Methylobacterium currus: one gene and its partner. The protein of the gene in region 1 binds, or shares a complex with, the protein of each later gene. Links are inferred from orthologs where the notes say so. Each region holds a gene or a part of one and is shown on either strand. Other genes may lie near its edges.

The links.
Region 2: the proteins of DA075_RS26855 (region 1) and xseA are in contact, whole or in part, in a cryo-EM structure (PDB 8TXR), measured with the Escherichia coli proteins. The link is inferred for Methylobacterium currus from one-to-one orthologs.

What each region holds. Positions count from the first base shown.
Region 1 is NZ_CP028843.1:5,840,970-5,851,531, forward strand. What follows is about bases 2,797-5,473. They hold DA075_RS26855 (exodeoxyribonuclease VII small subunit), read left to right. Parts: upstream 2,797-3,828; coding sequence 3,829-4,119; downstream 4,120-5,473. Other genes in these bases: DA075_RS26845 (YfbR-like 5'-deoxynucleotidase), read left to right, coding at 2,797-3,147; DA075_RS26850 (tyrosine phosphatase family protein), read left to right, coding at 3,185-3,697; dxs (1-deoxy-D-xylulose-5-phosphate synthase), read left to right, coding at 4,180-5,473. Outside these bases: tRNA (adenosine(37)-N6)-dimethylallyltransferase MiaA, read right to left, coding at 1-882; phosphoserine phosphatase SerB, read left to right, coding at 941-1,837; DA075_RS26840 (DNA-3-methyladenine glycosylase I), read left to right, coding at 1,874-2,536; more of DA075_RS26845, read left to right, coding at 2,563-2,796; more of dxs, read left to right, coding at 5,474-6,174; DA075_RS26865 (superoxide dismutase family protein), read right to left, coding at 6,212-6,748; DA075_RS26870 (TlyA family RNA methyltransferase), read left to right, coding at 6,863-7,606; DA075_RS26875 (class I SAM-dependent RNA methyltransferase), read left to right, coding at 7,603-8,850; DA075_RS26880 (MGH1-like glycoside hydrolase domain-containing protein), read right to left, coding at 8,855-10,562. UniProt on the Escherichia coli protein: Bidirectionally degrades single-stranded DNA into large acid-insoluble oligonucleotides, which are then degraded further into small acid-soluble oligonucleotides.
Region 2 is NZ_CP028843.1:4,841,577-4,852,403, reverse strand. Bases 4,501-7,442 are described here. They hold xseA (exodeoxyribonuclease VII large subunit), read left to right. Parts: upstream 4,501-5,165; coding sequence 5,166-6,719; downstream 6,720-7,442. Other genes in these bases: DA075_RS22465 (DUF1013 domain-containing protein), read right to left, coding at 6,811-7,442; purD (phosphoribosylamine--glycine ligase), read right to left, coding at 4,501-4,998. Outside these bases: DA075_RS22495 (GntR family transcriptional regulator), read left to right, coding at 1-413; DA075_RS22490 (SDR family oxidoreductase), read left to right, coding at 594-1,361; DA075_RS38195 (hypothetical protein), read right to left, coding at 1,494-1,616; EamA family transporter RarD, read right to left, coding at 1,703-2,578; DA075_RS22480 (alpha/beta fold hydrolase), read right to left, coding at 2,731-3,639; more of purD, read right to left, coding at 3,709-4,500; more of DA075_RS22465, read right to left, coding at 7,443-7,530; DA075_RS22460 (ribose-phosphate pyrophosphokinase), read right to left, coding at 7,895-8,839; DA075_RS22455 (DUF4170 domain-containing protein), read right to left, coding at 9,125-9,376; DA075_RS22450 (alkene reductase), read right to left, coding at 9,532-10,614; DA075_RS22445 (hypothetical protein), read right to left, coding at 10,769-10,827. UniProt on the Escherichia coli protein: Bidirectionally degrades single-stranded DNA into large acid-insoluble oligonucleotides, which are then degraded further into small acid-soluble oligonucleotides.

The DNA of each region.
Region 1 (10,562 bases):
CGGAGTCAGCCACGCCCAGTCCGATCCCGCCTGGTGCCGGAACCACGTCACCTGCCGCTTGGCATAGCGCCGCGTATCCGCCTGCCCGCGGGCCACTGCCTCGTCGTAGGAGAGGTTTCCCCGCAGATACGCGATCAGCCCCGGCACGCCGTGGGCGCGCATCACCGGCAGCATCGGGTCGAGCCCGCGGGCGGCCAGGGCCTGCACCTCGTCGAGAGCGCCGGCCGCCATCATGGCGAGGAAACGGGCGTCGATCCGGGCCCGTAACCCCTCACGATCCGGGGTGAGGAACAGCTTGCGGCAGGGTAGGCCGGTGAGCGGCCCCGGCCGGCGGGCGGCCTGGAAGGCGGCGATCGGCTGGCCCGTGGCGGCCAGCACTTCCAGCGCCCGCAGCACCCGCAAGCGGTCGTTGGGATCGAGACGGGCGGCGCCGTCCGGGTCCTTGAGGGCGAGGGCGGCGTGGAGCTCGGGCGTGTCGCGCCCCTCGGCGCCGGCGCGCACAGCGGCGCGGACTTCGTCCGGCACCGGCGGGATCTCCGAGAGGCCCTCGGTCAGGCCCATGAAGTAGAGGCCGGTGCCTCCGACGACGATCGGCAGCCGGCCCGCTTCCCAGGCCTCCGCCAAGGCGCGGCCGGCCTCCGCCAGGTAATGGCCGACGGAGAAGTTCACCGCGCCGTCGACCGTGCCGTAGAGGCGGTGGGGCGCCAGCAGTTCCTCCTCGGGCGACGGCCGCGCGGTGAGGCGATGCAGGTCGCGATAGACCTGCATCGAATCGGCGTTGATCACCGCGCCGCCGTGCCGGCGGGCCAGGGCCAGCGCCAGGGCCGACTTGCCCGAGGCGGTCGGCCCTGCGATGAGGATCGCCCGAACCCGCCCGTCCATGTCTGCCCCTCATCAACGCGCGGACGGGACATCGCCCCGCCAAGCTCGAGTCCGTCCGATGACCCTGGTCGCCACCCTGATAGCAAACCCGGAGCGCCCCGCCATCACCGACGCGGTGCTGGCCGAGGCCCGGCGGGTGCTGGCGACCGAGCACCAGCCGCGCATCCTGCACGGCGAGGTCGCGGCCGAGATCCTGGTCGAGGGCGCGCCTGCCGCCGCCGCGGCGCTCGCCGAGCGCCTGCGCACGGCGCTCGCAGGCGAGCCGATCGACGTGGCCGTGCAGGTCTCAGGGCCGCACCGGCGCAAGCGGCTCTTCCTCGCCGACATGGATTCCACCATGATCGGCCAGGAATGCATCGACGAGCTCGCCGACCAGGTCGGCCTCAAGGCCCATGTGGCGGCGATCACCGAGCGGGCGATGCGGGGCGAGATCGCCTTCGAGCCGGCCCTGCGCGAGCGCGTCGCCCTGTTGAAGGGCTTAGCCCTCGGCGCCATCGACGAGGTGATCGCCTCGCGCATCACCCTGACGCCGGGCGGGCGCACGCTGGTGCGCACGCTCAAGGCGCACGGCGCCTACACGGCTCTGGTGTCCGGCGGCTTCACCCTGTTCACCGGGCCGGTGGCGGCGCAGATCGGGTTCGACGAGCACCGCTCGAACCGCCTGGAGACCGCGGGCGAGACGCTGGCCGGCACCGTCGCCGAGCCGATCGTCGGGCGCGACGCCAAGCGCGCGGCGCTGATCGAGCTGCGCGGCCGCCTCGGTCTCGACCCGGCCGAGACCCTGGCGGTCGGCGACGGCGCCAACGACCTGGCGATGCTGGAGGAGGCGGGCCTCGGGGTCGCGTTCCGGGCCAAGCCCGCGGTCGCCGCCGCCGCGCAGGCCCGCATCGATCACGGCGACCTCACGGGGCTCCTCTACCTGCAGGGCTTCGCGGCGGCCGAGTTCACCGAATAGGTTGCGTTCCGGGCAGCCCCCGCTACACGAGGCCGGATGTCGACCGGCCTGATTCCGCATCCCGACGGCTGCCCGCGCTGCTGGTGGCCGGGCACCGATCCGCTCTACGTCGCCTATCACGACACCGAGTGGGGCGTGCCGGAGCACGACGACCGCGCCCTCTACGAGAAGCTGATCCTCGACGGGTTCCAGGCTGGCCTGTCCTGGATCACCATCCTGCGCCGGCGCGACGGTTTCCGGAGTGCCTTTGCGGGCTTCGACCCCGAGGCGATCGCGCGGTTCGGACCTGGAGAGGTCGAGGCGCTGATGCAGGATACCGGCATCATCCGCAACCGCGCCAAGATCGAGGCGACGATCCGCAGCGCGCGGGCCTATCTGGCGATCCAGGAGCGCGGCCCCGGCTTCTCGGCCTTCCTGTGGGATTTCGTCGACGGGCGCCCGCTCCAGCCGCGACCTGCGACCCGCGCCGACATCCCGACCGAGAGCCCGGCCTCGCGGGCGCTGTCGAAGGCCCTCAAGGCGCAAGGCTTCGGCTTCTGCGGCCCGACCATCGTCTATGCCTTCATGCAGGCGGTCGGCATGATCAACGACCACCTCGTCGGCTGCTGCCGCCACGCCGCTTGCGCCGCCCTGCCGGGGCCTTGCACGTCTCTGCGAGGGCCCGGCGGTCCTGGGACATCGCCTGAGGATCTCGCGTGACCCGCCAGCCGCGGGCGTGGCAGCGGATGCTGTCGGGACGGCGCCTCGACCTCCTCGATCCCTCGCCCCTCGACGTCGAGATCGCCGACATCGCCCACGGTCTCGCCCGGGTGGCGCGCTGGAACGGCCAGACCGCCGGCCCGCACGTCTTCTCGGTGGCCCAGCACGCACTCCTCGTCGAGGCGATCGGCGGCGCCTTCGAACCCGGCCTCACGGCAGCCGGGCGGCTGGAACTGCTCCTGCACGACGCGCCCGAATACGTGATCGGCGACATCATCTCGCCCTTCAAGGCGGCGATCGGCCATTCCTACAAGGCGGTGGAGACCCGGCTGCTCGCGGCAATCCGCCTGCGCTTCGGCCTCACCCCTGCGCCCACGGCCGCGATGCAGCGCCTGATCAAGCGGGCCGACCGCTTGAGCGCCTATCTGGAGGCGACGCGGCTCGCCGGCTTCTCGCAGACGGAAGCGGTGCGGGTCTTCGGCCGGCCCGACCGCCTCGACACCCCCCTCGATTCTCTGCTCGACCCCTGGCCGACCGCCGAGGCGCAAGGGGCGTTCCTCGCCCGTTTCCACGACTTGGCCGAGGCCTTGCACGCCATCCCCGTGCCTTGAGCCTCCCGTATCTCGAGCCGAAGGATTTTTCGCCGCCATGCCGACCCTGCACGTCTGCGCCCTGTCCCGCCTGCCCGAGACCGTGGCGACGACGGGCGCGCGCCACGTGGTGACGCTGATCAATGTCGGCACGCCGGTGACGCGGCCCGCTTCCATCGCCGAAGCCGACCATCTGTTCGTCGGCATCAGCGATATCACCGACGCGCTTGACGGCCACGTGCTGCCGGACGAGGCGCATGTGCGGCGGCTGCTCGATTTCGTGCGCGCCTGGCCGCGGGAGCAGCCCCTGGTGATCCACTGCTATGCCGGCATCAGCCGCTCGACGGCCGCCGCCTTCATCACCGCCTGCGCCCTGCGGCCGGACCGCGACGAGGCCGAGATCGCCCGCGAGCTTCGCCAGGCCTCGCCGTCCGCGACGCCGAACCGGCGCCTGGTCGCGGTGGCGGACGCGCTGCTGGAGCGGGATGGGCGCATGATCTCGGCCGTTGCGGCGATCGGCCGCGGCGCGGACGCCTTCGAAGGCGAGCCCTTCAGCGTCACCATCGACTGATTCCACTGTGGCCGAAACGCAGCCCTGGCGCGCAAACGGGCATAGACGTGGCCCTGCGGCACCGCCGAAGGGTTGTTTCGCGCCATCTCACTCGCCATAACCCGTCGCTCATCATGGGAGCATCTTAGCGCATGTCCGCAGCCCGGTCCGATGCCAGCCGCGCGGCCGTCTCCGCACCCGCCGGCCCGGCCGGAACCGCGGATCTGCCGTTCGAGAAGGCCCTCGAGGAACTCGAGGGCATCGTCCAGCGCCTGGAACAGGGCAACGTGCCGCTCGACGAATCCGTCGCGATCTACGAGCGCGGCGAGGCCCTCAAGCGTCACTGCGAGACGCTGCTGCAGCGCGCCGAGGCGCGCATCCAGCGCATCACTCTCGGGGCGGACGGACGCGCCGCCGGGACGGCGCCGCTCGATGTCGCCTGATCGCTCCCAAACCTCCCGCCCCGGCTTCCGGCGGCGGGGTCTCCCCTTCCGGACGTGAGGATGGCTCCGGTGTCACCGCTCAATCTTCCCCTCCTCGACCGCGTCCGCGAGCCGGCGGATCTCCGCCAGCTGCCCGAGAGCGACCTCGCCCAGCTCGCCGCCGAGCTGCGCGCCGAGACCATCGACGCCGTCTCGGTCACCGGCGGCCATCTCGGCGCGGGCCTCGGCGTCGTCGAGCTCACCGTCGCCCTGCACTACGTCTTCAACACCCCGGACGACCGCCTGATCTGGGATGTCGGCCACCAGGCCTATCCCCACAAGATCCTCACGGGCCGCCGCGACCGCATCCGCACCCTGCGCCAGGGTGGCGGCCTCTCGGGCTTCACCAAGCGCGCCGAGAGCCCCTACGATCCCTTCGGCGCGGCCCATTCCTCCACCTCCATCTCCGCCGGCCTCGGCATGGCCATCGGCCGCGACCTGAGCGACGCCGCCGCGAAGGCGCGCGGCGAGACGCCCCCGCGCCGCAACGTCGTGGCGGTGATCGGCGACGGCTCGATCTCGGCCGGCATGGCCTACGAGGCGATGAACAATGCCGGCGCGCTGAAGTCGCGCCTCATCGTCATCCTCAACGACAACGACATGTCGATCGCGCCCCCCGTCGGCGCCATGTCGTCCTATCTCGCCCGGCTGGTCTCGGGCGACACCTACCGGTCGCTGCGCGACACCGCCAAGCAGTTCGGCCGCCTGTTGCCGAAGGCGATCTACGACACCGCGGCGCGTGCGGAAGAGTATGCCCGCGGCATCCTGGCCGGCGGCGGCACGATGTTCGAGGAGCTCGGCTTCCACTATGTCGGGCCGATCGACGGCCACAACCTCGACCACCTGCTCCCCGTCCTCAAGAACGTGCGCGACGCGCCGGACGGCCCGGTGCTGGTCCACGTCGTCACGCAGAAGGGCAAGGGCTACGCCCCCGCAGAGGCCGCCGCCGATCGCGGCCACGCGGTGGTGAAGTTCGACGTCATCTCGGGCAAGCAGACCAAGGCCAAGCCGAACGCCCCGGCCTATACCCGCGTGTTCGGCGAGAGCCTGATCAAGGCGGCCAATGTCGACGACAAGGTGGTGGCGATCACCGCCGCGATGCCGTCGGGCACGGGCGTGGACCTGTTCGCCAAGGTGCATCCGGACCGGACCTTCGACGTCGGCATCGCCGAGCAGCACGCGGTGACCTTCGCGGGCGGGCTGGCGACGGAAGGGTTCCGGCCGTTCTGCGCGATCTACTCGACGTTCCTGCAGCGCGGCTACGACCAGCTGGTGCACGACGTGGCGTTGCAGAACCTTCCCGTGCGCTTCGCCCTCGACCGGGCCGGGCTGGTGGGGGCCGACGGGGCGACGCATGCGGGCGCCTTCGACCTCGCCTATCTGTGCTGCCTGCCGAACATGACGGTGATGGCGGCCTCCGACGAGGCCGAGCTGGTGCACATGGTGGCGACGGCGCATGCGCATGATTCGGGTCCGATCGCGTTCCGCTACCCGCGGGGCGAGGGCGTGGGCGTCGAGCTGCCGGAGACGGGCGAGGTGCTGCCGATCGGCAAGGGTCGGGTGATCCGGCATCCGGAGGGGGCGCGGGTGGCTTTGCTCAGCCTCGGCACGCGGCTTTCGGAGGCGCTGAAGGCGGCGGAGCGGCTCGAGGCGTCGGGCATCGGGGTGACGGTGGCGGATGCGCGGTTCGCCAAGCCTCTGGACGAGGCGCTGATCCTGGACCTGGCGGCGAGCCACGAGGTGCTGGTGACGCTGGAAGAGGGGTCGGTGGGCGGCTTCGGGGCGATGGTGCTGCACCTGCTGTCGTCGCGCGGCGCGCTCGACGAGGGCAGGGTGCGGGTGCGGACGCTGACGCTGCCGGACGCCTACCAGGAGCATGACACGCCGGAGCGGATGTACGCGGAAGCGGGGCTCGACGCGCCGTCGATCGTCAAGGTCGTCGAGGCGACCCTGCCGGCCCGCGAGGAGCCCAAGGCCGCCAGCAACGTGGTCAGCGTCGCCCGGCGCCAGCGCTGAGCCTGGGCCGCGTCCGCCGGACGCGGCCCGATCTCCGTTACTTGATGACCGCGCAGGCGATGCGGGCGCCCGCATTGCCGATCGGCTGGGTGGCGTGGTCGTCCTCGTTGGCGTGGATGATCAGGGCCGAGCCGTCATTGTCCTTCAAGCCGCCCTCGCCGGTGAGCGGCGTGTCGCTCGACACCTCCGCATTCACCGAGCCGTCGGCATTGGCGTAGACGTTCGGCAGATCGCCCTCGTCGGGTCCCTCCGGGTTCAGGAGGCCGTGCTTGGCGTTGTCGTGATTGACGTGCGCCTTCGACTCCTGGAACTTGTCGGTATCGGCGCAGCTGCCGACCGCGTGGAAGTGGATGCCGTGCCAGCCGGGCGGCAGGCCGCCGGCCTGGATCGTCAGCCGCATCACCAGGGTGTTGGCGCCGTCCCGGAGCGCGATCTTGCCGATTGTCTCGCCCTTGTTGTTGACGATCGGCGCGTCGTAGGTCGTCGGGGTGGCCTGATCCGCAGGCTTGTCCTGCGCGAGGGCCGGGGCTGCGAGGCCAAGGGCCAGGACGCTCGCGAGCGTGACGAGTCTCATGGAAAATTCTCCTCGTTGCCGCGGTGTAGCTAGGGCGCGCAACGGCCTCGGGGACAGGCCGGCGCGCATGCAACCGCGAGAGAAGCGGTCGTAACCGACCAAGGGTAGAGGGTGATGACGACGGGCGAGCGCCTGCGGGCCGACCGCCTCCTGGTGGAGGCGGGCCATTTCGAGAGCCGGGCGCGCGCCCAGGCCGCCATCGAGGCCGGGTTGGTAAGGGCGGACGGCGCTGTGGTGCGCCGGGCCTCCGACCTGATCGCCCGCGGTGCCGCCCTCGTCGCCGAGGCGCCGCACCCTTACGTCTCCCGCGGCGGGCTGAAGCTCGCCGCCGCCCTCGACGCCTTCGGCCTCGACCCGTCGGGCCGGGTCTGCCTCGATCTCGGCGCCTCGACCGGCGGCTTCACCGACGTGCTCTTGCGCCGCGGCGCGGCCTTCGTCCACGCCGTTGATGTCGGCCGTGGCCAACTCCATCCGAGCCTCGCCGGCGATCCCCGCGTCTCGGCTCTCGAGGCGACCGATGCCCGCTCCCTCACCCCATTCCCCGAGCCGCCCTCCCTCCTGGTGATCGACGTGAGCTTCATCTCCCTGCGGCTGGTCCTGCCGCCCGTGATTCCGCTCCTGGCCCCGGGCGCTGCGCTCGCGGCGTTGATCAAGCCGCAATTCGAGGCCGGGCGCGAGCATGTCGGCCGCGGCGGATTGGTGCGTGACGAGGCCGTGCGGGACGAGGTCTGCGCGCGGATCGGCGCGCTGGTGGCGTCCTTGGGCTTCACGATCCGCGGTCTGATCCCGTCGCCGGTCGAGGGCGGTGACGGCAACCGGGAATTCCTGATCGGCGCCGTGCGGGAGCTTGGGCGATGAGCGAGACACTGGACATCGCCCGCCTGGGCCTGCGCGGCGACGGGGTGACGGCGGACGGGGTCGTGGTGCCCGGCGCCCTGCCGGGCGAGACCGTGCGGGCGCAGGCCGAGGAGGGGACCCGCCCGCCCCGCGCCCGGCTCGACGCGGTGCTCAACCCATCGGCCGATCGGATCGAGCCGTTCTGCCCGTATTTCGGCACCTGCGGCGGCTGCGCGATCCAGCACCTTGCGCCTCCGCCTTACGCCGAGTGGAAGCGCGATCTCGTCGTCGGCGCGCTGGCGCGGGCGGGGATCGAGGCGCCGGTGGCGCCGCTCCTCGACGCGCATGGATCGGGGCGCCGCCGCATCACCCTGCACGTAAGGGCAGGCGAGGGCGGGCCTGTCGCCGGATTCATGGCGGCGCGCAGCCATGCCCTGGTGGCGATCGACCATTGCCCGATCACTGAAGCGGCCCTGCACCGCGCCCCGGAGGTCGCCCGCCGAGTGAGCCGGCCGCTCGGAGGCGGCGGCGGAAAGCCCCTCGACGTGCAGGTGACCGCGACCGCGGGCGGCCTCGACGTCGATATCCGCGGCCACGGGCCGGCCTCCGACCGGGTACGGCAGGCCCTTGTGCTGCTCGCGGGCGAACTCGACCTCGCCCGGCTCTCCCTCCACGGCGACGTCTTGATCGTGCGCCGCCCGCCGGAGATCCCGGCCGGCCGCTCCCGGCTGGTGCCGCCCGCGGGCGGCTTCCTCCAGGCGACGGCGGACGGCGAGGCGACCTTGGCCCGCCTCGTCGTCGAGGGCGTCGGCAAGGCGAAGCGCGTCGTCGACCTCTTCTCCGGCGCCGGCGCCTTCTCGCTGGCGCTGGCCGAGGCCCACACCGTCCACGCGGTCGAGGGCGAGGCTGCGGCGCTCACCGCCCTCGACCGCGCCTTTCGCGAGACGGCGGGCCTGCGTACCATCACGACCGAGCGCCGCGACCTGTTCAGGCGCCCGCTGCTGGCGCCGGAGCTCGACCGCTACGACGCCGCGGTATTCGACCCGCCCCGGGCCGGTGCCGAGGCGCAGAGCGCGAGGCTCGCCGAATCGAAGGTGCCGGTGGTGGTCGGCGTCTCCTGCGACGCCGGCAGCTTCGCGCGCGACGCCGCCCTGCTGGTGCGCGGCGGCTACCGGCTGGAGGCGGTCACCCCGGTCGACCAGTTCCGGCACTCGCCGCATGTCGAGATCGTCGGGGTGTTTCGCCGGCCGGGGAAGAAGCGCTGATCCGTCACGCTTCCGGCGCCGCCGGCACCTGCCCGCCGGCCACGGTTCGCCGTGGCTGGAGCAGCAGGGCCAGCAGCCCGGTCCACCCGGTCTGGTGCGCGGCTCCGAGGCCCGCCCCCGTATCACCATGGAAATACTCATGGAACGGGACGTGGTCGCGAAAGTGCGGATCGTCCTGGAACAGGGGATTGTCGCCGAGCACCGGCCGTCGGCCGTCGGGGCCGCGCAGCACCAGGCGGGTGAGGCGGGCGGACAGCTCGTCGGCGATCTCCGGCAGGGTGAGATAGGTCTTCGAGCCCGCCGGGCACTCGATCTTGAAGTCCGGCCCATAGAAGCGGCCGAACTCGGTCAGGGCCTCGACCAGCAGGAAATTGATCGGCAGCCAGATCGGGCCGCGCCAGTTCGAGTTGCCGCCGAACACCGCGGTGGTCGATTCCGCCGGCTCGTAATCGACCGCGAAGGTCTGGCCGTCCCAGGGGAAGCGGAACGGCGCCGCCGCGTGCGCCTTCGAGACCGAGCGCACGCCGTGGGGAGACAGGAACTCGGTCTCGTCGAGCATGCGGCGCAGCAACGCCTTCATGCGATGGCGCCGCAGCAGCGAGAGCAGAACCCGGTTGCCGCGGCCCGGCTCCTCCCAGCGCGAGACCTGGGCGGCGAGGTCGGGGCGGTGGGCGAGGATCCAGCGGGCGCGGCGGGCGAAATCGGGGAAGCGCTCGGAAAAGTCCTCGTCCAGCACCTCGACGGCGCAGAGCGGGATCAGCCCGACCAGCGAGCGCACCCGCAGCGGCACCTGGCGGCCGTCGGGCAGGCTCAGCACGTCGTAGTAGAACTCGTCCGCCTCGTCCCACAATCCGGAACTGTCACCCCCGACATGGGTCATCGCCTCGGCGATGGTCAGGAAATGCTCGAAGAACTTGGTGGCGATGTCCTCGTAGACCGGGTCCTCGATCGCCAGTTCGAGGGCGATGCGCATCAGGTTGAGGCTGTACATCGCCATCCAGGCGGTGCCGTCGGCTTGGTCCAGGGTGCCGCCGGTGGGAAGTTTCGCCGAGCGGTCGAAGATGCCGATATTGTCGAGGCCGAGGAAGCCGCCCTGGAAGACGTTGCGGTCGCCGGCATCCTTGCGGTTCACCCACCAGGTGAAGTTCAGCATCAGCTTGTGGAAGACGCGCTCGAGGAAGGCGCGGTCGGGCTTGCCCGTCATCGCCTGATCCATGCGGTAGACGCGCAGGGCCGCCCAGGCATGGACCGGCGGGTTCACGTCGCCGAAGGCCCATTCGTAGGCCGGGAGTTGCCCGTTCGGGTGCATGTACCATTCGCGGGTGAGCAGGATCAGCTGGCCCTTGGCAAAGGCCGGATCGATCAGCGCGAAGGTCACGCAGTGGAAGGCGAGGTCCCAGGCCGCGTACCAGGGATATTCCCACTTGTCCGGCATCGAGACGATGTCGGCATTGTTGAGATGCGTCCAGTCGCTGTCGCGGCCGTGACGGCGCTCGTCCGGCGGGGCCGGCTGGGCCGGGTCGCCGGAAAGCCAGCGCCGAACGTCGAAATGGTAGAATTGCTTCGACCACAGCATCCCGGCCAGTGCCTGGCGCTGCACCAGGCGGGCATCCGGATCGCTCACGTCGCGCTGGAGCGCGCCATAGAATTCATCGGCCTCGGCGAGGCGCCGCGCCATCACGGCGTCGAAGGCGGCTGGATCGCGGTCATCC
Region 2 (10,827 bases), 1.0 Mb from region 1 along the record:
TCGCCGTCGAGGGTTTCGCCGCGGCGGAGGCTGCGCTGGCCGTCACGCCCCGCGACCTCGCGGCGATCCGGGAGCACGACGCGGTGTTCCGGCACGAGGTGCGGGCGCCCGAGCCCGACCTGGAGCGGGCGATGCGGGCCAATCGCGACCTGCATTTCGCCGTCTACGAGGCCGCCGGCCTGCCCTCCTTGATCGCGATCATCGAAGGCCTGTGGCTGCGCATCGGGCCGGTGCTCAACCTCGACATGCGCTCCTCGCCCCGCCGCCTCGCCGAGGGCGGGGCGCAGGCGCATCACGCGAACCTCGTGGCGGCGTTGGCCGCCGGCGATGCCGAGGGCGCCCGCGCGGCGCTCGCCGCCGACATCGCCGGAAGCGCCGCCTTCATCGAGACCACGGGGCGCCTCGCGCCCTAGTGCACTGACACCGACGAACGAGCCACATGCTCATTCGCCAAACAGCTGTAATCACAGCGGAAATCGTGCTGAGCGGTGTACCTTCTGAAGGCGTCAGTGCACTAGCATCGAGACCACGGGGCGCCTCGCGCCCTCGCATCGAGACCATGGGGCGGCCGCCCCTCGAGCACGGAGGACATCATGGACATGGGATTGAACGGCCTGAAGGTGCTGGTCACCGCGGGCGCCGGCGGCATCGGGCTCGACGTGGCCCGGGCCTTCGTGGAGGAGGGCGCGCGGGTCCATGTCTGCGACGTCGACCGCGACGCCCTGGCGGCCCTGCCCGCCGGCATCACCGGCACCTATGCCGATGTCGCCTCGCGCGACGACGTCGCCCGGCTGTTCGCGGAGGCGCAAGACGCGCTCGGCGGGCTCGATTCGCTGATCAACAATGCGGGCATCGCCGGGCCGACGGGACGCGTGGAGGAGATCAACCCGGAGGATTGGGACCGCACCCTCGACATCTGCATCACCGGGCAGTTCAACTGCGTGCGCCTGGCGGTGCCGCATCTGCGCAAGAGCGCGAACCCGTCGATCGTCAACCTGTCCTCGGTGGCGGGCCGCTTCGGCTTCCCGCTGCGCACGCCCTACGCGGCGGCGAAGTGGGCGGTGATCGGCTTCACCAAGTCGCTGTCGCGCGAGCTCGGGCCCGACGGCGTCCGGGTCAACGCGGTGCTCCCCGGCATCGTCGCCGGCGACCGCCAGCGCCGGGTGCTGGAGGCCAAGGCGCAGCAGCGCGGCATCAGCTTTTCCGAGATGGAGCAGGCGGCCTTCGCGGCGGCCTCGATCAAGGACTACGTCACCGCCCGCCAGATCGCCGACCAGATCCTGTTCCTGGCCTCAGAGCGGGGCAAGACCATCTCCGGCCAGGCGCTGGCGGTGGACGGCGACTTGCAGATGCTGACGTAAGGGATTTGCCGGGTCGGCTCGACAGTGCCTCCGCCCTCCGCGTCATCCCGGGTTCCGCTTCGCTGCCCCGGGACGACGTCGAGGGTCGAGTCTATTCCGATCTTGACGCGATGGAGGGCGGTCGAAAGACCGTCACGGCAGCCAGCGCGCCAGAAATCCACCGACCGCCACGGCGAACACCGCCCACGGGCCGAGCACCAGCCAGATCGGGTGCGGCCCGTCCTCGTCCCTCGCCTTTACCTCGTTCAGGATCATTCCGGGCCCCCGCCGATTCGTCGCGTGAGGCGAGAGAGCCCGGCGATTATGGTTGGACGGGGGAAGCTTGACCGGTGGAGCTTGCCTCAGCCTGTGCAATCCTCGGGCTGGCGCGCCACGACGGGGCGCGGACGCGCCGCGTCGAGGGCGTAGAGCGCCAGTCCCGCCCAGATCAGCCCGAAGACCAGGGCCCGGGAAGGCGGCAGCGATTCGCCGTAGACGAGCACGCTCAAGAGCAGCAGGCAGGACGGCGAGAGGTATTGCAGCAGCCCGATGGTCGAGAGCTTGAGGCGGGAGGCGGCGGCGGCGAACCACATCAGCGGGACCGCGGTGGTGATGCCGGTGAGCATCAGCAGCAGCCACTGGCCGGTGCCCTGGCCGGGGGGCGCCGGTGCGACGACGAGGTAGGCGAGCGCGAGCGGCAGGAGCGCGAAGGTCTCGGCGCCGAGGCCCAGGATCGGGTCGATCGGCACCAGCTTGCGGATCAGGCCGTAGATCGCGAAGCTGACGGCGAGCGCGAGCGCGATCCACGGCAGGGTGCCGGCCGCCACCACGGCCGCGACCACGCCGACGCCGGCGAGGGCCACTGCGGCGAGCTGGAGCGGGCGCAAGGTCTCGCGCAGCACCAGGGCGCCGAGCGCCACGTTGACGAGCGGGTTGATGAAGTAGCCGAGGCTCGCCTCCAGCATCCGCCCGTTCTGCACCGCCCACAGGTAGAGCGACCAATTGCCCGCGATGATGAGCGCGGAGAGCAGCAGGAAGGCGTGACGGCGCTCCAGCGTGAACCGGGGTGCCCGGCGCATCACCCGCAGGGCGAGGAGCAGCAGCGCGATGAACAGGCTCGACCAGACGATGCGGTGGGCGAGGATGCCCCAGGCCGGCACCCCGTCGAGCAGGCGGAAGTGAACCGGGACGACGAGGCCCCAGCTCAGGAAGGCGCCGAGCGCGTAGATCAGACCCACGGATGTTTCCCCCAGGTGCCTACGGCACGAGAGGCGCCTGCGGCGTGAGAAACCTCGCCGCGCGCCCGCAGGGCTTGTGCCGCAGGCGGCCCGCCCGGGCTACGGGCCGGGGCGGGGAGCGGTCCCCCGCTCCGCGCGGGTCTGTGGCGGAATCAGGCCGCGAGGAAGCGTTCCAGGATCGGAAGCGTCGCCCCCGGGTTCTCCTCGGCCACGAAATGGCCCGAGGAGACGATCTCGAAGGTGGTATCCCCCGGTGCGAAGGTGCCGGTCCAGGCCTGCCGCACCGGATCGAGCCCGTCGCGGCCGACGAAGCGGTCGGCGACCAGCACCAGGACCGGGCCGGCGAGGCGGCGCCCCTTGGCGAGGTCGGCCTCGTCGGCGGCCCGGTCGGGGCCGGCCCCGGCGCGGTAATCCTCGCAAGAGGCGTGGATCCGCTCGGGCACGTTCCAGCTCTGGCGGTAGAGGTCGAGGGCACCGGGAGAGAAGGCGTCGAGGGTGCCGTCGCCGGTCCAGAGCCGCAGCAGATCCTCGTAGTACGGGATCGGAGCCTTGCCGATCGCCTTCTCGGGGATCGGGGCGGCTTGCGCCAGGAAGCGCCAATGCGGATAGGCGTCCGGCTCCCGGTCCATCTTCCGCCACTGCGACACCGTCGGCAGGATGTCCAGGAGGGCGAGACGGTCGATCCGGCCCGGCTCGTCGAGGGCGAGGCGGTAGCCGACCCGGGCGCCGCGGTCGTGGCCGATCAGGCCGAAGCGGACATGGCCCAGCCGCTCCATCACGGCGACGACCTCCCGGCCCATCTGCCGCTTGGAATAGGCCTCGTGGCCGGGGTCTCCGGCCGGCGCGGCCGACCAGCCGTAGCCCTTGAGATCGAGGCAGATCACCCGGTGGGTGCGGGCGAGCGCCGGGGCGATCCTGTGCCAGCAGGCATGGGTCTGGGGAAAGCCGTGCAGCAGCACCAGGGGCGGGGCCTCCTCGGGGCCGCCGGCCCGGGCGAAGAAGCGCCCGTCGGGCAGGTCGATCCAGTGCGAGGTGAAACCGGGAAACAGGTCGGCGGGCATCGGGCGCTCCCCACGGTATCTGGCCCGCGCCAGCGCGCGGACCTGCCGAGGTTAACGCAGCAGCCCGGCTCAGGTCTCGCGGGCGACCGCGCGCCAGCCGATGTCGCGGCGGCAGAAGCCCTCCGGCCAGTCGATCCGGTCGAGGGCGGCGTAGGCGCGGGCCTGCGCCTCCCGCACGTCGCGGCCGAGCGCCGTCACGGCCAGGACCCGGCCGCCATCGGCCACCAGCCGCTCGCCGTCGCGCCGGGTCCCGGCCTGGAACACCAGGGCGCCGGCCCTTTGCGCCTCCGACAGACCGCGGATCTCCGAACCCTTGGCGACGGTGCCCGGATAGCCGGGCGCCGCCATGATGACAGTCAGGGCAACCTCGTCGCGCCACTCCGGCGTCACGCCCGAGAGGTCGCCCTCGCTGGCCGCGAGCAGCAGCGGCACCAGATCCGAGGCGAGGCGCGGCATCAGCACCTCGCATTCGGGGTCGCCGAAGCGGGTGTTGTACTCGATCAGCATCGGGCCCTCGGCGGTCAGCATCAGCCCGGCATAGAGGATGCCCGAGAAGGGGGTGCCCCGCGCCCGCATCCCGTCGAGGGTCGGGCGGATGATCCGCTCCATCACCTCGGCCTCCAGCGCGGGGGTCAGGACGGGAGCGGGGGAATAGGCGCCCATGCCGCCGGTATTCGGCCCCTTGTCGCCGTCATGGACGCGCTTGTGGTCCTGGGCGGTGCCGAGCAGCACGGCGTTCGTGCCGTCGCAGAGCGCGAACAGGCTCGCCTCCTCGCCAACCATGCATTCCTCGATCACCACCTCGGCCCCGGCGGCGCCCATCCCGCCGCCGAGCATGGTCTCCACCGCGGCTTCCGCCTGTTCCAAGGTCTCGGCCACCACCACGCCCTTGCCGGCGGCGAGCCCGTCCGCCTTGACGACGACCGGGATGCGGCCGGCGCGCAGGTAGGCGAGCGCCGGCTCGACCGCGCGGAACCGCGCGAAGGCGGCGGTCGGGATCGAGAACTCCCGGCACAGTTCCTTGGTGAAGGCCTTCGAGCCTTCGAGCTGGGCAGCCGCCGCGTTCGGCCCGAAGGCCCGGATGCCGGCCTCGGCGAGCGCGTCGACCAGGCCCGCCACCAGCGGGGCCTCGGGGCCGACCACGACGAAATCGACGCCCTCGCGCCGGCAGGCGGCGACCACGGCCGCGTGGTCGGTCACGTCGAGGGGCAGGTTAGTGCCGTGGGCGGCGGTGCCGGGATTGCCGGGGGCGATCAGCAGGCGCCGGCAGAGCGGGCTCTGCGCCAGCTTCCAGGCGAGGGCATGCTCGCGCCCGCCGGAGCCGATCAGCAGGAGGGTGAGGGGGTGCTGGTCGCGCATCGCCGGTCCCGAAAGGATCTCTGTGTCTCGCGCGAGGGTTTAGGGAAGGCGCGCCCGGCCGGCAACCGGCCGGGCGACACCTGCGACTGATGCGCGGGGGACACTCGCTCGCTCAAGCGGCGGACCGGCCTTCCGCGGCCCGGCCGGAGCCGGTAGCCTTTGTGGCGATGTCGGCTTCCGCTCTCTCCGCCCCGATCGCCAACGTGCCCGAATGGTCGGTCACCGAATTGGCGAGTGCCCTCAAGCGCACCCTGGAGGATGCGTTCGGACATGTGCGCCTGAAGGGCGAGATCTCGGGCTATCGCGGCCCGCACGGCTCCGGCCACGCCTATTTCAGCCTCAAGGACGGCGGCGCCAAGATCGACGCCGTGATCTGGAAGGGCACGATGCTGCGGCTGCGCCACAAGCCCAAGGAGGGGCTCGAGGTCGTGGTCACCGGGCGGATCACGACCTATCCGGGCAAGTCCGCCTACCAGATCGTGGTCGATTCGCTCGAGCCTGCCGGGGCCGGCGCCTGGATGGCGCTCCTGGAGGAGCGCCGCCGCCTGCTCGCGGCCGAGGGCCTGTTCGATGCCGCCCGCAAGCGGCCGGTGCCGTACCTGCCCGTGGTCGTCGGCGTCGTCACCTCGCCGACCGGCGCGGTGATCCGCGACATCCTGCATCGCCTCGCCGACCGGTTCCCGCGCCACGTCCTGGTCTGGCCGGTGCGGGTGCAGGGGGAGGGGGCGGCCGAAGAGATCGCGGCGGCGATCCACGGCTTCAACGCGCTGGAGCCCGGCGGCGCGATCCCGCGGCCGGACGTGCTGATCGTCGCCCGCGGCGGAGGCTCGATCGAGGACCTGTGGTGCTTCAACGAGGAGATCGTGGTGCGGGCCGCCGCCGCGAGCGCGATCCCGCTGATCTCCGCCGTCGGCCACGAGACCGACGTCACGCTGATCGATCACGCCGCCGACCGGCGCGCCCCGACCCCGACGGGCGCCGCCGAGATGGCGGTGCCGGTGCTGCACGAGCTGCTGGTCGACCTCGAATCCCTCAGCCGACGCCATGCCGGCGCATTGCTGCGCCTCGTCGACCAGCGCCGGGGCGAGCTGCGCGGTCTGACGCGGGCGCTGCCGGGCCCGGAGGCGTTGCTCGCCCAGAAGCGCCAGCGCCTCGACCTCGCGGAGGCCCGCCTCGCCCCGGCTCTGGCGGCCAATGCCCGGGATGCGCAGGCGCGCCTCAACCGGGCGCTCCAGGGGCTGGCCCGCAACGCTCCCTCCTTGCGCCTCGCCCGTGCGCGCGAGCGGCTGGCGGCGATCGACCACCGCCCGCGCCATGCCCTGGAGCGGGTGCTGGCGGTGCAGGGCGAGCGCCTGAACGGGCTGTCGCGCCGGCTGGAACAGGCGCCGGGCCACGGTCTGGAGCGCTTGGCCGGGCGCCTGTCGCGGGCGACCGCCCTGTTCTCCAGCCTCAACTACCGGGCCGTGCTGGCCCGCGGCTACGCGCTGGTGCTCGACGAGGCCGGCACGCCGGTCGGATCGGCCGCGGGGGCACGGGCGGCGGGACGTGTGACGGTCGAGTTCGCCGACGGGCGGGTGGCGGCGACGGTGGAGGGCGCACCGGCTCCCGAAACCCCGCCGAAACCGGCTCCGCGCCGGGCGGCCCGCCGCAGGGAGACCGGGGCGGAGACGAAGAAGGCGCCCGAGGAGGGCGCCTTGCAGGGGTCTCTGTTCGAGACGTGAAGCTCGCGGCCCCAACCCTCCCCCACTTGCAGGGGAGGGTTAAGCGTCGGCCATCGAAGCGTTGACTCGACGTCGCCGGGTCTGGAAGACCTCAATACTCGTCGTCGTCCTCGTCCGCCTCGCCCTTCCGCATCGGCTTGAGGCGGGCGAAGACCGAATCGGCGTCCAGGCGCTCGTCACCGCGGCCGGGGCGACGGTCTTCGTCGCGGTCCTCGGGCTCGGGCAGGACCGAAAGCTCGGGCGGCATCAGGGTGGCGCCGCCCTCGGCGGATTCCACCAGCGGCCGGTCCTTGGCGGCGCGCTGCACCTCGAAATCGAGGTCGATCTGCGAGCACAGGCCGAGGGTCACCGGGTCCATCGGCTGCAGCGAGCCGGAATTCCAGTGGGTGCGCTCGCGGATCTGCTGGATCGTCGACTTGGTGGTGCCGACGAGGCGCATCACCTGCGCGTCCTTCAGCTCCGGGTGGTTGCGCAGCAGCCACAAGATGGCGTTCGGCCGGTCCTGGCGGCGGGACAGGGGAGTGTAGCGCGGACCCTTGGTGCGCTTCACCTCGGGCAGCTTCACCTTCGACACCGCCACCTTCATCCGGTGGTTCGGGTTTCCTTGCGCCCGCTCGATCTCCTCGCGGGTGAGCTGGCCGGTCGAGACCGGATCGAGACCCTTGATGCCGGCCGCCACCTCGCCGTCGGCGATGCCCTTCACCTCGAGGGGGTGGAGCTTGCAGAAATCGGCGATCTGATCGAAGGACAGCGACGTGTTCTCGACGAGCCAGACGGCCGTCGCCTTCGGCATCAACGGTCCCTGGGACATACCATACCTCCTCGGGGCGCTCCTTGAGCGGGAGCGCGGCGGCCGCCCATCCGGGGAGCGGCCAGTACAAACACGGGCCCCTCGACGGCGACAGGGCGCCCGGGGCGGAGCCGGGAGGCCCCGCCGGCGTCCCGGAAGTTCAGGACGGCCTGTCTCACGCTGTGAGGGAATCGTCCGATATATAGGCGCGTCTCAGGCCCGGCGCAAACCGGTTTCGCAGGTCGGGCGATCAGGTCAGGGGATTTCGCGGGGTCGGAGCGACGCCCGGAGATTGCGCGAAGCCGAGTGCTGCTGCGGGCCGGGTGTCGTCCCTTCGCGCCGAAAGGGCCGCCCGCCGCCGGTCGGGCGGCGGGCGAAGGGCCGATCAGACGAACAGGCTCGAGACGCTCGACTCGTCGGCAGTGCGCCCGATCGCCTCGCCGAGCAGCGGCGCGATGGTGACGACCCGGATGTTGCGGGCGAGCTTGACCGCCGCGGTCGGCTGGATCGAGTCGGTGATCACCAGCTCCTTGAGCTTCGAGGAGGCGATCCGCGACACCGCACCACCCGAGAGCACGCCGTGGGTGATGTAGGCCGAGACGTCCTTGGCGCCCTTGGCGAGCAAGGCCTCGGCGGCATTGACCAGGGTGCCGCCGGAATCGACGATGTCGTCGACGAGGATGCAGGAGCGGCCTTCGACCTCGCCGATGATGTTCATCACTTCCGATTCGCCGGGCCGCTCGCGGCGCTTGTCGACGATGGCGAGCGGCGCGTCGATGCGCTTGGCGAGCGCGCGGGCCCGCACCACGCCGCCGACATCGGGCGACACCACCATCATGTCGGCGGGGTCGAGCCGCTCCTTGATGTCGCGCACCATCACGGGGGCGGCGAACAGGTTGTCGGTCGGGATGTCGAAGAAGCCCTGGATCTGGCCGGCATGCAGGTCGAGGGTCATCACCCGGTCGGCGCCGGCCTCGGTGATGAGGTTGGCCACCAGCTTGGCCGAGATCGGGGTGCGGCCCGAGGTGCGCCGGTCCTGCCGGGCATAGCCGAAATAGGGCAGCACGGCGGTGATCCGCCGCGCCGAGGAGCGCCGCGCGGCATCGATCATGATGAGCAGTTCCATCAGGTGATCGTTGGCCGGGAACGACGTCGACTGGACGATGAACACGTCCTCGCCGCGCACGTTCTCCTGGAGCTCGACGAAGATTTCCATGTCGGCGAAGCGACGGACCGAGCAGACCGCCAGGGGCTGCTCGAGATAGGCCGCGATCGCCTCGGCCAGCGGGCGGCTCGCATTGCCGGCGACGATCTTGATCGAGGATTTCATCGTGCTTCCATCGTGGCCCGCGCGAAGATCCCCGGCGCTGCCGCGCGGTGCCTCGCCATGAGGCCCGCGCGCGCCGGGGTGAGGGGAGGATCGCATCGAGCTTCGCGCAATTGCGGGCCCCTCGCGCGACGATGCTCTCGTGTGACGGGCGAGGCTCTTACCAGTGCCGGGATACCGTCACAATGCCTTCATGCATGCGCGATGGCGCGGCACCCCTGCGTTCCTGTGCAAGGATCCTTGGGGGATCCTTAACGAAAACGCTGCGGGTGCGCGCCGCCCGCCCGCTCAGGGCTGCAGCAGCCGATGGAGATGCACGATGAAGTAGCGGGTCTGGGCGCTGTCGACCGTCTGCTGCGCCTTCGCCTTCCAGGCCATGGCGGCGCTGGCATAATCGGGGAAGATGCCGACCACGTCGAGCTTCGAGAGGTCGCGGAAGGTGACGCTGTCGAGGTCGGTCAGCTCGCCCCCGAACACCAGGTGGAGGAGCTGCTTGGGTTCCTGCGAGGTCGCCGGCTTGGTGGTGTCCGGGCTGCTCATGCGCGTCGTCTCCGCGTGCCGCGACGATGCCGTCCGGCGGGACGGCGCCTGCCCGTCGGGCAGGCGCCGAGCGGCGTCGCAAACGTTGGCCCGCGCGTCAAGCCGGATCGTGCTGCACCGCACGCGGAGGGACGATCACCCCGGGGGCCGTTGCCTCAGGCGGCGTCGAGGGTCGGATAGTCGGTGTAGCCCTCCGGACCCTGGCTGTACCAGGTCTTGTAATCGTCCTTGTTGAGGGGCGCGCCCTTGGCGATCCGTTCCGGCAGGTCGGGATTGGCGAGGTAGGGGCGGCCGAACGCGATGGCGTCGGCCCGGCCCTCGTCGAGGGCGGCCTGTGCCCGCGGACCGTCATAGTCGGAGTTCAGCACCAGCGGGCCCCGGAAGGCGGCCTTGATGGCGGGCGCCACCGGCGGACGGGCCGGCTTGCCGAAGGTGCCGTCGGGGGCGGGCTCGCGCAGCTCGAGGAAGGCGACGCCGATCTCCGACAGGGCGGCGGCCGCCGCCGGGAACAGGGTCTCGGGCTCAGGGTCGTCGACGCCCTGGATCGGCTCGTTCGGCGACAGGCGCACGCCGGTTCGGTCGGCCCCGACCGTCTCAGCGACGGCGCGGGCGACCTCGGACAGCAGGCGGATACGATTCTCGACGGAGCCGCCGTAGCGGTCCTGGCGCAGGTTGGTGCCCGCGCGCAGGAACTGGTCGATCAGGTAGCCGTTCGCGGCGTGGATCTGTACCCCGTCGAAGCCGGCCTCGACCGCGTTGCGGGCCGCCTTGGCGTAGTCCGCGAGGAGCCGCGGGATCTCGTCCTCGCGCAACGCCCGCGCCTGGGCGTAGGGCTTCTTGCCCTCGTAGGTATGGGCCTGGTCGGGCGCCGTGGTGGCCGAGGCCGAGACTGGCGCCTGACCGCCGAGGAAGTCGGGATGGACCACCCGGCCCATGTGCCAGAGCTGCGCGACGATGCGCCCGCCGGCCTCGTGCACCGCCGCTACCACGGGCTTCCAGGCCTCGACCTGCTCACGCGACCACAGGCCCGGCGCGAAGGGCCAGCCGGTGCCCTCCTGCGAGATGCCGGTAGCCTCGCTGATGATCAGCCCGGCCCCGGCGCGCTGGCGGTAATACTCGGCCATGATCGGGGTCGGCACGTGGGTGCGGGAGGCACGGCCGCGGGTCAGGGGCGCCATCAGGATGCGGTTCGGCGCCGCGATGGCGCCGAGCTGAATCGGATCGAACAGGGAAGGCACTGGCGGAAGTCTCCGGATCGAGCCCGGCTTCAAGGGCCGGGCGATGCGCGGGTGATGTGGGTGCTGCAGCGCAGCAGACCAGGGCCTGAGCCGGCGGCCCGGACCGCGATGTGCGCTGCCTCACCTCGCAAGACGGATCAAACCGGGCCGGGGATCACGACCTGCCCATCTGCTCCTTGGCATCGGACACCGCCTTCATGCAGCCGGCCTCGT